DNA from 2 places in the Allobosea sp. 2RAB26 genome. Region 2 is predicted to be linked to the other one. Evidence: riboswitches for the same ligand, from Rfam matches in the RefSeq annotation. Region 2 holds a riboswitch; the other holds the start of a gene.
What was found. A riboswitch is a leader RNA that binds a small molecule or an ion and turns the genes downstream of it on or off. The one in region 2 is predicted to bind cobalamin.

Region 1 (6,796 bases), on a different contig from region 2:
GCAGCAGGCCCTGCATGGCGGCGCCGGCAAGCCCGAGACTGAAACCGACGAGCGCGCCCAGCAGCGCGCGCGGCAAGCGCAGCTCGACAAGGACGAGCGCCGGCAGGGTCTTCCGTCCGGCGAGGGCGTCGGCGAGGGCCGCCTTGATGTCGAGTGGGGCATAACCCACCGCCATGGAAACGAGCATCATGGCCAGCATCAACAGGGCCAGCATGACAATGAGCCGCCCCAGCTTTGGCGCCCTGTCCCGTATCCTGCCCTGAACCGCGATTGTCATGAGCGCGATCCTTGCTTGCGGGAAGCGGCCAGCAGCTCAATGGCATCGAGCACGGCCGGTCCGGCGCAGGTCCAGAGTTTCGAGGGGAGGGCGACAAGCCTGAGCCGCGCGCCGAGCTTCGCCAGCAGCGGATGGCCGAGGATCTCGTGGGCGAGCGAGGGAGGGCCGTCCGGCGTGGTGTTGAGGATCAGCATGTCGGCCTGGCCGAGCGCGACCGTCTCCAGTGCGATCTGGCCATAGCTGTCGATGCCGAGCTCGGCGGCGAGATTGGTCAGACCGGCGCGGGTCAGGATTTCGTCTACGAGGGAGCCGCGCCCGACCGTGAAACCGTTCGGCCGCAGGACGAGCGCCCTGGGATGGCCGGCGATCGGGTTTGCGGTGAGTGCCTCGAGGCGTTGGTCTATCGCGGCGATCAGGGCCTTGCCCCGTTCCTCCTCGCCGAGCAAGGCCGCCATCTCGGCGATCTGCGTGCGCATTTCGGCGAGACTGCGCGGCACGCCGAACTCGCGGACGGGTACGCCCGCCTTCTTCAGCAGCGCGACGGTGCTGCGCGTCGTGTAGGCGCCAGCGATGATCAGGTCCGGCTTGTAGCTCAGCACCTCTTCCACAAGGCCGTGATTGGCCGGGATGGTCCTGGCAACCTCGGACATGTTGGCGTTGCGCGGGTCCTGGGAGAGCCAGGTGACCGAGGCGATGCGGTCGCGCTCGGCGAGCCGCAGCACCAGTTCGTCGGTGCACATGTTCAGCGAGACGATGCGGGAAGGCCTTGCCGGCGTTTCGGCGGCAATCGGGCCGCCGAACCCGAGCAAGAGGCCAAGCGCCAGCGCAGGGCCGGTGATCGCGTGGGTTGCCCGGCGCTTCACAGGGTTACCTTCAGCCCGCCATAGGCACCGAGACCCGGCACCAGGAAGCCGACGGGGTTCTCGTAGCGCTTGTCCAGCAGGTTATCGATGCGGCCGAAGACACTGAGCGTATCGGTTGCCTTGTACTCGGCGGCGAGATTGACGATGGCAGCTCGCGGCGCCCGCATGCGCGATATCGAGAAGTCTCGGTTTCCGTCGACGCGCTCACCCACATAGATCAGCGTCGCCGAAAGGGTGAGCTTGTCAACCGGCGTCCAGCTTGCCGTTACGCTGGCCTTGTGACGGGGACGGCGCAGCAGCTCCTGCCGGGCGATGTCGTCCTTGGCGATGGTGAAGGTGTAGTCCGCCCGCACCTTGAACTGGGGCGAGAGTTCGAGCGCGGCAAAGGCCTCGACGCCCTTGGTCGTGGCCTTGCCGATATTGGCATAGGAGTTCCGTGCTGCGTTGGTGACGATCAGGTTCTCGATGTCGTTGTGGAAATAAGTGGCGCCGAACCGGACCTTGTCTGCGAGCAAGGGCTGCTCGAAGCCGAGATCCCAGCCGCGGCTTTCCTCCGGCTTCAGGTCCGGATTGCCGAAGAAGTTGAAGGCCGGGCGAGAATCGCTGAAGCGCTCGCTCAGGGTCGGCGCCTTGAAACCTGTGCCGTAGCTCGCCTTCAGCTTGGTCTCGGTTCCCGGCACGATATAGGCCGGCGCGATGCGGTAGGTCGTGTGGCCGCCGAAGGTCTCGTCATCGTCGTAGCGGATGTTCGAGACCATGAAGAGCCTGTCGCTGAAATTCGACTGCAGTTCGGCAAAGGCGCCAGTATTGCCATTGGATGCCGTGAGGGCGCGGGTTTCCAGCCGCTCGCGCTCATATTGCAGGCCCATCACCAGGGTCTGGCCCTTCATCAGCTCCAGGTCGCCGCGCCAGTCGACCTTGGTGCGTTCGCCGAGATTCTCCGTCGGCAGGCCGAGGATACCAATGGCATTGGGAATGCGGTTGGAACGGTCCTGGTTGCTGTAGGACAGTCCGAAGCGATTGACGAAGCGCCCGCCGAGCGGATCCCAGACGACCTCTCCGCGCGTGAAGGCCTGCTTATAGTCCTGGCTGCTGCGGAAGCCGCTGGGCGTGCTGGGAAAACCGGAATCGCCGGTGAAGAGCAGGTAGCCGTCGGTGTAGCGGCCGACCCAGTTCAGCGACAGCGTATCGGACAGCGCGACGCCCAACCGGGCCGAATAGGTCCAGTTGTCGTAGGAGTTTGGATTGATGCGGCGCCCGGGTGGAACGAGACCGGCAGGTGTCACCGGGGTCGAATCCGATTTGAAATGGGCGATGCTGAGGGCGTAGTTGAAGCGGTCGTCGCCGCCGCTCAGACTGACCGCCTGGTTGAAGGTGCCGTATGAGCCGGCCTCGGCGCGGGCCGTCAGCTTTGGCGGACCGTCACCGCGCTTGGTCGTGATCGAGATGACACCGCCCAGTGCATTGGCGCCGTAGAGGCCGCTTTGCGGACCGCGCAGCACTTCGATGCGCTCGATGTCGTCGGTCAGCACCGAGCCGAAATCGAAGGAGCGGTTCGGCGTCGACGGGTCGTTGGCCTCGATGCCGTCGATCAGGACCTTGACGTGGTTGGAGTTGGTGCCGCGCATGAAGACCGAGGTCTGCCCGCCCGGGCCGCCGATCTGCACGATATTGAGGCCGGGAACGGCGGCCAGGGCCTGCGGCAGGGTTCGGCGCTGCTCGCGCTGGATATCGCCGGCGGTGATGACGGTCACGGAATTGGCGATCTCGCGGGCTGGCGTGGGCCGCGTCGTCGCGCTGACGACGATCTCGTCGAGGGAAATCGCTTCCGGAGCGGACTGGGCCGAGCTCCGGCCGGCGGGCAGGGAGCTGGCAGAGACGAGAAGCGGCAGGACTATGAGCAGCCGGCCGCGCCGGGCGGTCGGGGAAAGGCGGATCACTGGTGAAACCTCGGGCGTTGACGTCAGTGGCACGTCACCGCGAACGCGAGGCCCCGCCCGCTGCCCTTGGCCAGCGTGCAGTTCAACAAGCGATCGAAACACCCCGTCCGAACGTGTTCGCGTGTGACCACGGCTGACGGCAGGTCTCCTGGCTCGCGGGTCGGTGCCTTGACGCCGCCTTCCCAGGTCCGAGGGCCCAGTGGCGTGTGGCGAAAGGCTCGCCGCTTACAGTTGCGGGGGCAGCCACGGCATTGAATGGCGAACCATCCGCACCGCATTCCCTTTTGATCCCCTAAGGGAACCGTCGCCGGCGAGGTAAGGCCGGAACGGCAGCGGCGTCAATGATCGTTGAGGTTGGTGTCCCCAGGTGAGCGCAGGTCGTCATCCCTGAGGATGCGCCAGCTCGGCCCCTCGAGATCGCTGAACTGGCCGGTGCGCATGCACCAGAAGAAGGCTGCCAGCCCCAGCAGTCCGAGACCGAGCGCCAGCGGGAACAGGATCACCAGGATGTTCATGCGCTTGCTCCCGTATTCTGGCCGGGCAGGCCGCGCCCGGCGCGCAGGGCGTTCAGCGTGACCACCAGCGACGAGCCCGACATCGCGACGGCAGCAACCAGCGGCGTCGCGAACCCCGCGACGGCAATCGGCACCGCGACGGCATTGTACAACACCGCGAACCAGAGGTTTTCCAGCATGAGGTTGCGGGCGCTGCGGGCGATGCGCAGGCTGTCGGCGACCGGCATCAGGCTGTCGCCGATGAAGACGATGTCGGCCGATGCCTGCGCCAGGTCGGTCGCGCTGATCGGAGAGATCGAGACATGGGCCTTGGCAAGGGCCGGGGCGTCGTTCAACCCATCCCCGATCATCAGCACCTTGCGCCCCTTGGCGCTGAGCCGGTCGAGGGCCTTGAGCTTCTCGTCGGGGCGCAGGCCGGATTCGGCCTCCGTGATGCCGAGGGCCAACGCGACAGGCGCAACAGCTTCGCTCCGGTCGCCGGAGAGGATACGGATCTCGAGGCCAAGCTCGCGCAACGCGGCAATGCAGTCGCGCGCCTCCGGCCGTATCTGCTGGTCAACCGCGAAGACGGCGCATTCATTGCCATGGCGCCACGCGATCAGGGAGGCAGCCGGATGGCGGGCGGCGACGATTGCGGCTTCGGCCCCGACCCCGCAATAGCCGACACTGCCGAGGCGGGTTTCGATCCCGCCGACGATCGCGCTCAAGCCTGCGCCATGATTTTCGCTGACATCGCTCGCAGGTGCGGGATTGCCGGCGGCACGGGCGATGGCGCGGGCGAGAGGGTGGCGGCTCGCGGCAGCCAATCGGCCGGCGGCCTGCAAGGTTGCGGCATCGATCTCGTCGCCATTGACCAGATCGGGGTCAGGCAAGGTGAGTGTGCCGGTCTTGTCGAAGACTGCGACATCAGCCTCGGCGAGGCGTTCCAGCGCATCACCCTGTTTCAACATGACCTTGCGCTTGAACAGGGCTGAGGCGGCAACGACCTGCACGGCTGGAATCGCGAGCCCGAGCGCGCAGGGGCAGGTGATGATCAAAACGGTGATGGCGATGATCAGGGCTTCGGGCCAGGGCAGACCGAAGGCGATCCAGCCCAAGAGAGTCGCGAGCGCAGTGGCGTGGACAAGAGGGGCGTAGAGCCTGGCCGCCCGGTCGGAGAGCTTGACATAGCGCGACCGGCTTTCGACCGCGCGCGCCATCAGCGCATCGATCTCATCGAGCAGCGTGCCGCTGGCGGCAGCCGCGACCTTTACCGTCAAGGCTCCGGAGAGGTTGAGGGTACCGGCATAGACCTGTGCGCCGGGCGCGACGGCGTGCGGCAGGGTTTCGCCCGTGACCAGACTCTGGTCGATTTCGGAATGGCCGGTCTCGATGACGCCATCGACGCTGATGCGCTCGCCGGGCTGGATCAGGACACGGTCGCCCGTGGCGATCGCCGCGATCGGCATCACCACCGCCTCGCCATTCGGCATCAGCCGGGTCGCTGTTTCCGCCTTCAGCGCGGCGAGATTGCCGGCGAGGTCGCGCGTGCGGCGGCGCATCAGCTGGTCGAGATAGCGCCCGATCAGCAGGAAGAAGATCAGCATCACCGCGCCGTCGAAATAAGCATGCTCGGCGTGGTTCCAGGTCACCACCACCGACATGCCGAGCGCGAGCACGATGCCAAGCGTGATCGGCACGTCCATGTTGACGGCGCCGGCGCGCAGTGCCCGGAGAGCGCTCTCGAAGAAGGGGCGGCCGGCATAGGCGGCGGTCGGCAAGGCAATCAGGGCCGAGAGCCAGTGAAAGAAGTCGCGCGTGACCGGATTGATGTCACTGCTATTGCCCGACCAGACCGAGACGGAGAGCAGCATGATATTCATCGAGGCGAAGCCGGCGACGCCGAGATAGCGCAACAGCCGCCTTTCCTCGCTTGTGTCGTCATCCCGCCCGGAGGCCGGCAGGAAGGGGTATGCCTTGAAGCCGAGCCGGGAGAGGCGCTCGATCACGGCCTCGGGGCGCAGCGCGCCTTCCGTCCACTCGACCGTGACGCGCGTCAGCGCGAGATTGACGCGGGCGCTGAGGATACCGGCCTCGCGGGCGAGGCCGTTCTCTATCGCGTGCATGCAGCCGGCGCAGCGGATGTTCTCCACCGCGAGTTCCATGCCCGCGACCCCACTCTCACGATGGCGGACGAAGACCGAGAGATCCTGCTGCGCGGCCATGCGGTCAGTCCTTCAGCATGATGCGGCTGCGTGAGGAGAAGACCGCTTCGCCACCGTTCGTTGCCTCGACCACCAGGGTCCAGGCGCCGGCATGCAGGCCAGGCACCTTGGCGCTGTACTGGCCCGGCGCTGTTTCGGTCAGCGTCACGTCGCGGTCCTGCTGCCGCGTCGCCGGGTGCTGCAGCTTCGCCTCGACCGCGAGTCCGGTCACTGCTGCGCCCGTCTTGTCCTTCAGTGCGAGCGAAACAACCGCATCGGCGCCGGCGCGCGCGACCTCGCTCTGGGCCAGCCAGCCGCGCGCGGCCTGCGCCTGCATGCGCGCGATCTCGCTGTTGAAGCGCTGGCTGGTCTCATAGGCGCTCTTCACATCGGCGCCGGGCATGGTCCGGATGGCCGAGACCATCATCACGCCATTGACGCCCGCGACGACGATGAAGAATCCTATCATGCAGAAGAGCACGGCGCGCCCGCTCAGTTCGAAGGGGCGACGCCGGTCTGGCGCCGGCGGGGCTGGAAAATCGATCGGCATGATGAAGCCTCCGCAACAGGTCATGATGCGTTCTCTAGGGAGCGATGAAATGATCCCCGGCGGTCACGACCTCGCCGGCGAACAGATCGGACGCGGTGAAGGTGATCGGCTGGGATTTGTCGAGAGGAATGCCGGCCGGCACCGTGACCAGCGCGCGGATTTCGCGCGAGGAATCGGGATCGACCGTGATGATCGGGCGAAGATCGGCCGTCGCCTGAGTTCCGACGGTCTCGACCCGGATGCCGGGTACGCCGGCGACGGTGAGCGCAAAGGGGCGGGAGTCCGGTCGCTTGTTCAGCAGGCGCACGGTGTAGGCATTACGGATCGAACCGTCGCTGAGCGTGACGAAGAGCGGAGTGCGTTCGTGCAGCACCGAGATGCCCGCGGTGCTGCGGGTCGCGAGCTGGTAGATCATCGCTCCGCCGACGAGCCCGATCAGCGCGGCGTAGATCAGCGTGCGCGCGCGGA
Region 2 (6,796 bases):
TCGTGAATGCCGACCTCGTCCGCGATCTCAAGGCGCGCGATCTCTGGGACGAGGTCATGGTCTCGGACCTGAAATACTACGACGGAAAGGTCAGTCAGATCGACCGCGTCCCCGACGATCTCAAGGCGCTCTACGCAACCTCCTTCGAGATCGAGACAAGCTGGCTGATCCGCGCCGCCGCACGCCGTCAGAAATGGATCGACCAGGGCCAGTCGCTCAATCTCTACATGGCGCAGCCTTCCGGCAGGAAGCTCGACGAGGCCTATCGCCTCGCCTGGCGGCTCGGCCTGAAGACGACCTATTACCTGCGCGCGCTCTCGGCGACCCATGTCGAGAAGTCGACGCTGAAGGGCACTGACGGCAAGCTCAACGCGGTGTCGGCAACGGTCCCCGTCGCGTCCAAGCCGATCCTCGTCGACATCCCGCTCGACAATGGCATGGCCGTGCCGAACGCCTGCTCGATCGACGATCCGACCTGCGAAGCCTGCCAGTGAGGCAGCGGCGGCATCCACGCTCGCCTTCGCGATGGATGCCCGGCCCTGCCCGATAGCGAACGATACGGACGGCCGGGGCAGACCCGGCCATGACATTCAGACCCGATTGGATATTCATCATGCTCGACTGGTCAGACAGCAAGCCTGCCACCGCCCTCGATCTCAATCCGGCCGCGCCCGGCGGAACCTCTGCCGATGCCACCGGCCTCGGCGAGATCGATCGCTCCGGCGGCCGCGTCAGCGTCGACGAGAAGCGGATGATCAACTGCCGCGCCGATGTGAACCAGCTCCTGCCGCTCAAGTACAAATGGGCCTGGGAGAAATACCTCGCCGGCTGCAACAATCACTGGATGCCGACAGAGGTCTCGATGCAGGCCGATATCGCTCTGTGGAAGTCGAAGGACGGGCTGACCGAGGACGAGCGCCGCACGATCAAGCGCAATCTCGGCTTCTTCGCGGCCTCGGAAAGCCTCGTCGCCAACAACATCGTGCTCGCGATCTACCGTCATCTCACCAATCCGGAATGCCGGCAGTACCTGCTGCGCCAGGCTTTCGAGGAGGCGGTGCACACCCACACCTTCCAGTACATCGTCGAGAGTCTCGGCCTCGACGAGGGCGAACTCTTCAACATGTATCGCGAGGTGCCCTCGATCACCGACAAAGCGGCCTGGGCCCTGAAGCACACCCAGCATCTCGACGATCCCGATTTCGAGACCGGCACGCCCGAGGCCGATCAGGCCTTCCTGCGCGACCTCGTCGCCTTCTACGTGATCTTCGAGGGCATGTGGTTCTATACCGGCTTCGCCCAGATCCTGTCGCTCGGCCGACGCAACAAGATGGTCGGCATCGCCGAGCAGTACCAGTACATCCTGCGCGACGAGAGCATTCACCTGAATTTCGGCATCGACGTGATCAACCAGATCAAGATCGAGAACCCGCATCTCTGGACCAAGGCCTTCCAGGACGAGCTGCGCGGCATGATCCGCGACGCTGCCGAACTCGAGGCCGCCTATGGCCGGGACACCATGCCGCGCGGCTTCCTCGGCCTGAATGCTGCGCTCTGCGAGCAGTACATGCATTTCATCGCCAACCGCCGTTGCGCGCAGCTCGGCCTCGCGCCGGTCTTCGCGGAAACGGAAAACCCGTTCCCCTGGATGAGCGAGGCGATGGACCTGAAGAAGGAGAAGAACTTCTTCGAGACCCGCGTCATCGAATACCAGAACGGCGGCGCCCTGAGCTGGGAGTGAGCCGAGAAGGATGGAGCCGTCTCGCTGCAGGGCTCCATCAGCAGGCGGTGTGGTCGGTGCCTGCGGCTTGACGCCGCCTTGGGCCCCTCTATGGTCGGCCGCGATCAAGGTTCCTCGGGTCCAGGCCCGAAGCTAAGAGGGAATTCGGTGAGGCGCCCTGCGCCGAATCCGAGGCTGCCCCCGCAACTGTAAGCGGCGAGCTCTTCTCCCAACGTCCACTGGCGCTCTCACGCCGGGAAGGCCGGGCGAAGCCAGCGCTGACCCGCGAGCCAGGAGACCTGCCCTGATCGCAGAAGCGTCTTTCGGGCGGGGTGTCCGGGGGGATTTGCGTCGGCGGCAGGTCGTAGACCCGCACCCCCGAACCGATCCGCTCAAGCTCCCGGCTCGTCATCTCGGGGAGCGATGAATTCCATGTCCATGATGCCGAACCACGCGGTCGCAGCCGCGGCAGAGCGCTTGACGCAGACTCGTCGAGCAGTCTATCAAAATTGTAATATTGTTGCATTACAGGATCGGCCGTGCGAGGCCCCCGAGCCTCGCGACGCATGCCGCCGCTCGACGCTATCGGAGACTTCAATGCGCAGCGCCGCACGCCTTTCTTGCCTTTCGTTCGTCGCAGCCATCGGCATGTCGATGTCCGGAGCGGCCTTGGCCGCGCCGACGCAGTATCCGCTGACGCTGGAGAATTGCCGGGAGACGATAACGTTCAACCAGGCGCCAAAGCGCGTCGTGGCGGTCGGACAGACGCAGACCGAGATCCTCTACGCGCTCGGGCTCGGCGACAAGGTCGTGGGCACAGCCGTGTGGTTCAGCCCTGTCGCGAAGCCCTATGAGGCGGTCAACGCCAAGGTGAAGCGGCTTGCCGACAACGATCCGAGTTTCGAGGCCGTCGTCGCCCAGGAACCCGACCTCGTGACTGCGATGTTCGAATGGCATATCGGCCCCAACGGCATCGTCGGCAAGCGCGACCAGTTTGCGAAGCTGAAGGTGCCGACCTATGTCTCGCCCACCGACTGCGTCGGAAAGGACAATTCCGGGCCGGGCGACGGCGTCCGCACGCAGATGTTCACGATGGATCTCGTCTACCGCAATATTCGCGAGTTCGGGCAGATCTTCGACGTCTCCGATCGCGCCGAGGCGCTGGTCGCCGAATTGAAGGCCCGCGAGGACAAGGCGGTCGCTTCTGTGGCCGGTATCAAGCCGCAGGATGTCCCCGTCGTGGTCTGGTTCTCCAGCAAGGACATCAAGGGCGACGCCTTCCTGGCCGGCAAGAATGGCGTGCCTGCCTATATCCTGTCGAAGCTCGGCGCCCGGAACGTCATCACCACCAACGAGGAATGGCCGCTGGTTGGTTGGGAGACCGTCGCTTCCGCCAACCCTGCCGTCATCGTCGTGGTCAAGATGGATCGCCGGCGTTTCCCAGCAGATGACATCAATCTCAAGCTCGACTTCCTCAAGACCGACGCGGTTGCGAGCAAGCTCGACGCCAGCCGGCAGCAGCGGATCGTGATCATGGATGTCGGCGCGACCAGGGCCGGGCTTGATACGATCGACGGCATCGAGGCGCTGGCCAACGGCATCAAGAGCTTCGGCCTCACCAAGTGAGCCATGGAGTGGTTCGGCCCAACTGGTTGGCGAGGGGCGCAGTAGCGATCCTCGCCTTCGTCGTGATGATACTCGCGATCGCGCTCGCCGTGACAATCGGCGAAATGTCGATCCCGCTTGCCACGGTCTTCAGGGCCCTGGGCAACGGGTTGTTCGATCTCGACTACCCCGTGAGCGCGATCCAGCAGGGCGTCATCTTCGACTACCGGTTGAGCCGGGCTGTGGTGGCGGCCCTCTGCGGAGGAGCGCTCGCGCTTTCGGGCGCAATCCTGCAGGCGCTGCTGCGCAATCCGCTCGCAGAGCCCTATATCCTCGGTATCTCGGCCGGAGCCTCGACGGGTGCGGTCGCGGTGATGATCCTGGGCTTCGGCGGTGCTGCGCTCAGCATATCTGGCGGTGCCTTCCTCGGCGCCATTGCTGCGCTCGTCATCGTTGCCTTGCTCGCCGCAGGGGCCGGTGGCGCGACCGACCGCGTGATCCTCGCAGGCGTCGCCGGATCGCAGCTGTTCAATGCGGCGACCGCGACGATCGTCACCACGCTGGCCAGTGCCGAACAGGCCCGCGGCGTGATGTTCTGGCTTCTCGGTAATTTCGGGGGGGTGCGCTGGCCCGATGTCTGGCTCGCTACGCCAGTGGCCTTCGCGGGCTTCGCTGTCTGCATCTTTCATACGAAGGCGCTCGATGCGTTCGCCTTCGGCGCGGATGCCGCGGCCGCGTTGGGCGTGGCGGTGACCCGCGTGCGCATCGTGCTGTTCGTGACGACGGCTGTGATGACAGCGACCATGGTCAGTATCGTCGGCACGATCGGGTTCGTCGGTCTCGTCATACCCCACGCCGCGCGCTTCCTGACGGGCCCAGCCCATGCCCGGCTGCTCCCGGCATGCCTGATCATCGGTGCAATCTTCATGATTCTTGCCGACATCCTGTCGCGGACGCTGGTGCCGCAGCAGATTCTGCCGATCGGCGTCGTGACGGCGCTGTTCGGCGCCCCGGCTTTCGCCTTCATACTCTATCGCGCGAGGCGACCGGCATGACGCTGGCCGCGCGCGACGTCCGTTGGAGCGCCGGAGGGCGCGTGATCGTGGACGGCGTGACGCTGCACGCCGAACCGGGAAAGATCCTCGGTCTCATCGGCCCCAACGGTTCGGGAAAGTCGAGCCTGTTGAGGCTGCTGTGCCGCCTGCGCAAGGTCGCAAGCGGCGTGGTGACGCTGGACGACCGCGAGATCGGCACCTTGTCGCGGCACGACCTCGCCCGGCGCCTGGCCTTTGTCGAGCAGCAGGCGACGACTGAAATCCAGCTCTCTGTGTGCGACGTCGTCAGACTCGGACGGACCCCGCATCGCGGCGCACTCGCGTCCTGGACAGCGGCCGACGAAGACGCGGTCGAGGCCGCGCTGGCACGCGTCGATATGGCCGATCGACATGACCAGTTCTGGCATACGCTATCGGGCGGAGAGCGCCAGCGCGTCCACATCGCGCGCGCACTCGCGCAAATGCCGAGTGAACTTATCCTCGACGAGCCGACCAACCATCTCGATATCCAGCACCAACTCTCGATCCTGACCCTGATCAGGCGCCTGGGTATCACCTGCATCATGGCCTTGCATGATCTCAACCTGGCATCGCTTTTCTGCGACGAGATCGCCGTGCTGCATGAGGGCAAGCTGGTCGATGCCGGGACGCCGGAAACCGTGATGACCGAAGCGCTGATCCAGCATGTCTTCGGTGTCGCGGTCTCCATCCGCCGCGCCGCATCGGGCCGAAGGCATATCGAGTATCTGATCGAACCCTTTTGAGGCGGGAAAGCCATGACGATGCAGCGAAGCGTTGGGGCCGGCGTCACCGACTACTGGAACGCCCGTGCCCCCAAATTTGATGGTGCTGCCTCCCATGTCGCCCAGAGCGAGCTCTGGCGGGCCGTGCTTGAGGCCGCCTTCCAGGCGGATGGCCCCAAGGACGTTGTCGATCTCGGGACCGGGACGGGCGCTTGCGCCCTCCTCGCCGCGTCGCTGGGGCATCGCGTCCGCGCCTGCGACGGGTCTGCGAACATGCTGGCGGTCGCCCGTGCGGCGGCTCGGCAAGCCGGCCTCGGCATTGCGTTTCAGGACGCCACGATCGAAGCGGCCGAGATTACCGATGCGTCGGCCGATATCGTCACGCTCCGCAATGTCCTCTGGACGCTCGAGCGCCCCATTGAAGGGTTGCTGCAGGCCCACCGCATTCTGCGGCCGGGCGGTCTCGTGCTCGTGTCCGACGGGTTGTGGTCGGTGGCTCCTGAATATCGTTCCACCTATCCAGAGGAGCTTGCCGCACGCCTACCCCTGCATGATGGCTTGACGGAAGCCGCAGCACAGGACCTGCTCGCGCAAGCTGGGTTCTCCGGGGTCAGATGCTGGCAGCACCTGCTCCCCGCTTCTCCCTACCCGGGAAATGTCCCCGTCTTCGTCCTGACTGCCCGCTCACTCGCTGGCTAGCCGCGCAGGCTTCAGCTCATCAATCGAGCGGGCCTCAAGCCGCGCAGGCTATTGCCCAGGAACCAGTGCCCGGCCCGAGCGAGATCTCCCGGGCGCAGTTGCCGCTCAACGGCCCGTCCGCTCTCGATCAGGGTCTGGCGCAGCACGCCCGGCAAGAGACCATCGGACAGGGGCGGTGTGAGCAGGATTCCGTCCCGCTCGACGAAGATGTTGCTGCGCGTTGCTTCGGTGACAAAGCCTGCGCGGTTCTGGAAGACGGCTTCATCGGCCCCGCAATCGACGGCTGCCGCAAATGCGGTCTCGTAGATACGACGGCGCGTTGTTTTGTACCGCAGGAATGGGTCGCCTTCGTCGGCCCTTGCGGCGGCGAGGACGACCTCGAGAGGCCGGTCCGGCTCGGCAGCGAGCACTGGTGCGGCGATATCGAGCACGCCGTTGCGATGGAGTTCGAGGCGGATTCGGCGCAGCCCTTGCGGCGCAAAGGTCTCGACCAGAGCAGCAAGACGCGTTTCCGCCTCGTCGCGGTCGAAGCGGAAGCCGAGCGCCTTTGCCGAACGGTCCAGGCGGTCGAGATGCAGGTGCAGCTGTGCAAAACCGGTCTCATGCGACCAGCCCATCGTTTCAATAAGCCCGTAATCAACAGCCAGGTCGGTCAGGACACGGGCCTTGAGCAGGCATTCGGAATACTCGTCCGCAGCACGCGAATCCGTGACGATGCCGCCGCCAACGCCATAGCGGCCGGCACCGCCCGGAAGGATCGTTGCTGTACGGATCGCGACATTGAAGCGAAGATCGCCATTGGGCGAGATCTGCCCGATCGAACCGGTATAGAGATCGCGCGCCCCGTCCTCAAGTTCGCGGATGATCTCCATCGCACGCAGCTTCGGCGCGCCTGTGATCGAGCCGCAGGGGAAGACAGCCCGCAGCAGGTCTTCGAGCGAGAGGCCGGGACGCAACCTGGATGTCACCGTCGA

Region 1: it holds a riboswitch for cobalamin, as region 2 does, so the genes downstream of both, AB4118_RS11355 (TonB-dependent receptor plug domain-containing protein) here and AB4118_RS21270 (ABC transporter substrate-binding protein) in region 2, are expected to answer to the same signal.

The regions. Positions count from the first base shown of each region.
Region 1 is NZ_JBFRGS010000005.1:201,492-208,287, forward strand. It holds gene AB4118_RS11345 (FecCD family ABC transporter permease) at 1-277, opposite strand, end outside; gene AB4118_RS11350 (ABC transporter substrate-binding protein) at 274-1,140, opposite strand; gene AB4118_RS11355 (TonB-dependent receptor plug domain-containing protein) at 1,137-3,080, opposite strand; cobalamin riboswitch at 3,202-3,401, opposite strand; gene ccoS (cbb3-type cytochrome oxidase assembly protein CcoS) at 3,419-3,595, opposite strand; gene AB4118_RS11365 (heavy metal translocating P-type ATPase) at 3,592-5,799, opposite strand; gene AB4118_RS11370 (FixH family protein) at 5,804-6,328, opposite strand; gene ccoG (cytochrome c oxidase accessory protein CcoG) at 6,363-6,796, opposite strand, start outside.
Region 2 is NZ_JBFRGS010000011.1:72,140-78,935, forward strand. It holds gene AB4118_RS21260 (ribonucleoside-diphosphate reductase subunit alpha) at 1-494, shown strand, start outside; gene AB4118_RS21265 (ribonucleotide-diphosphate reductase subunit beta) at 614-1,741, shown strand; cobalamin riboswitch at 1,832-2,041, shown strand; gene AB4118_RS21270 (ABC transporter substrate-binding protein) at 2,318-3,346, shown strand; gene AB4118_RS21275 (FecCD family ABC transporter permease) at 3,412-4,380, shown strand; gene AB4118_RS21280 (ABC transporter ATP-binding protein) at 4,377-5,144, shown strand; gene AB4118_RS21285 (class I SAM-dependent methyltransferase) at 5,157-5,822, shown strand; gene AB4118_RS21290 (aminodeoxychorismate synthase component I) at 5,834-6,796, opposite strand, start outside.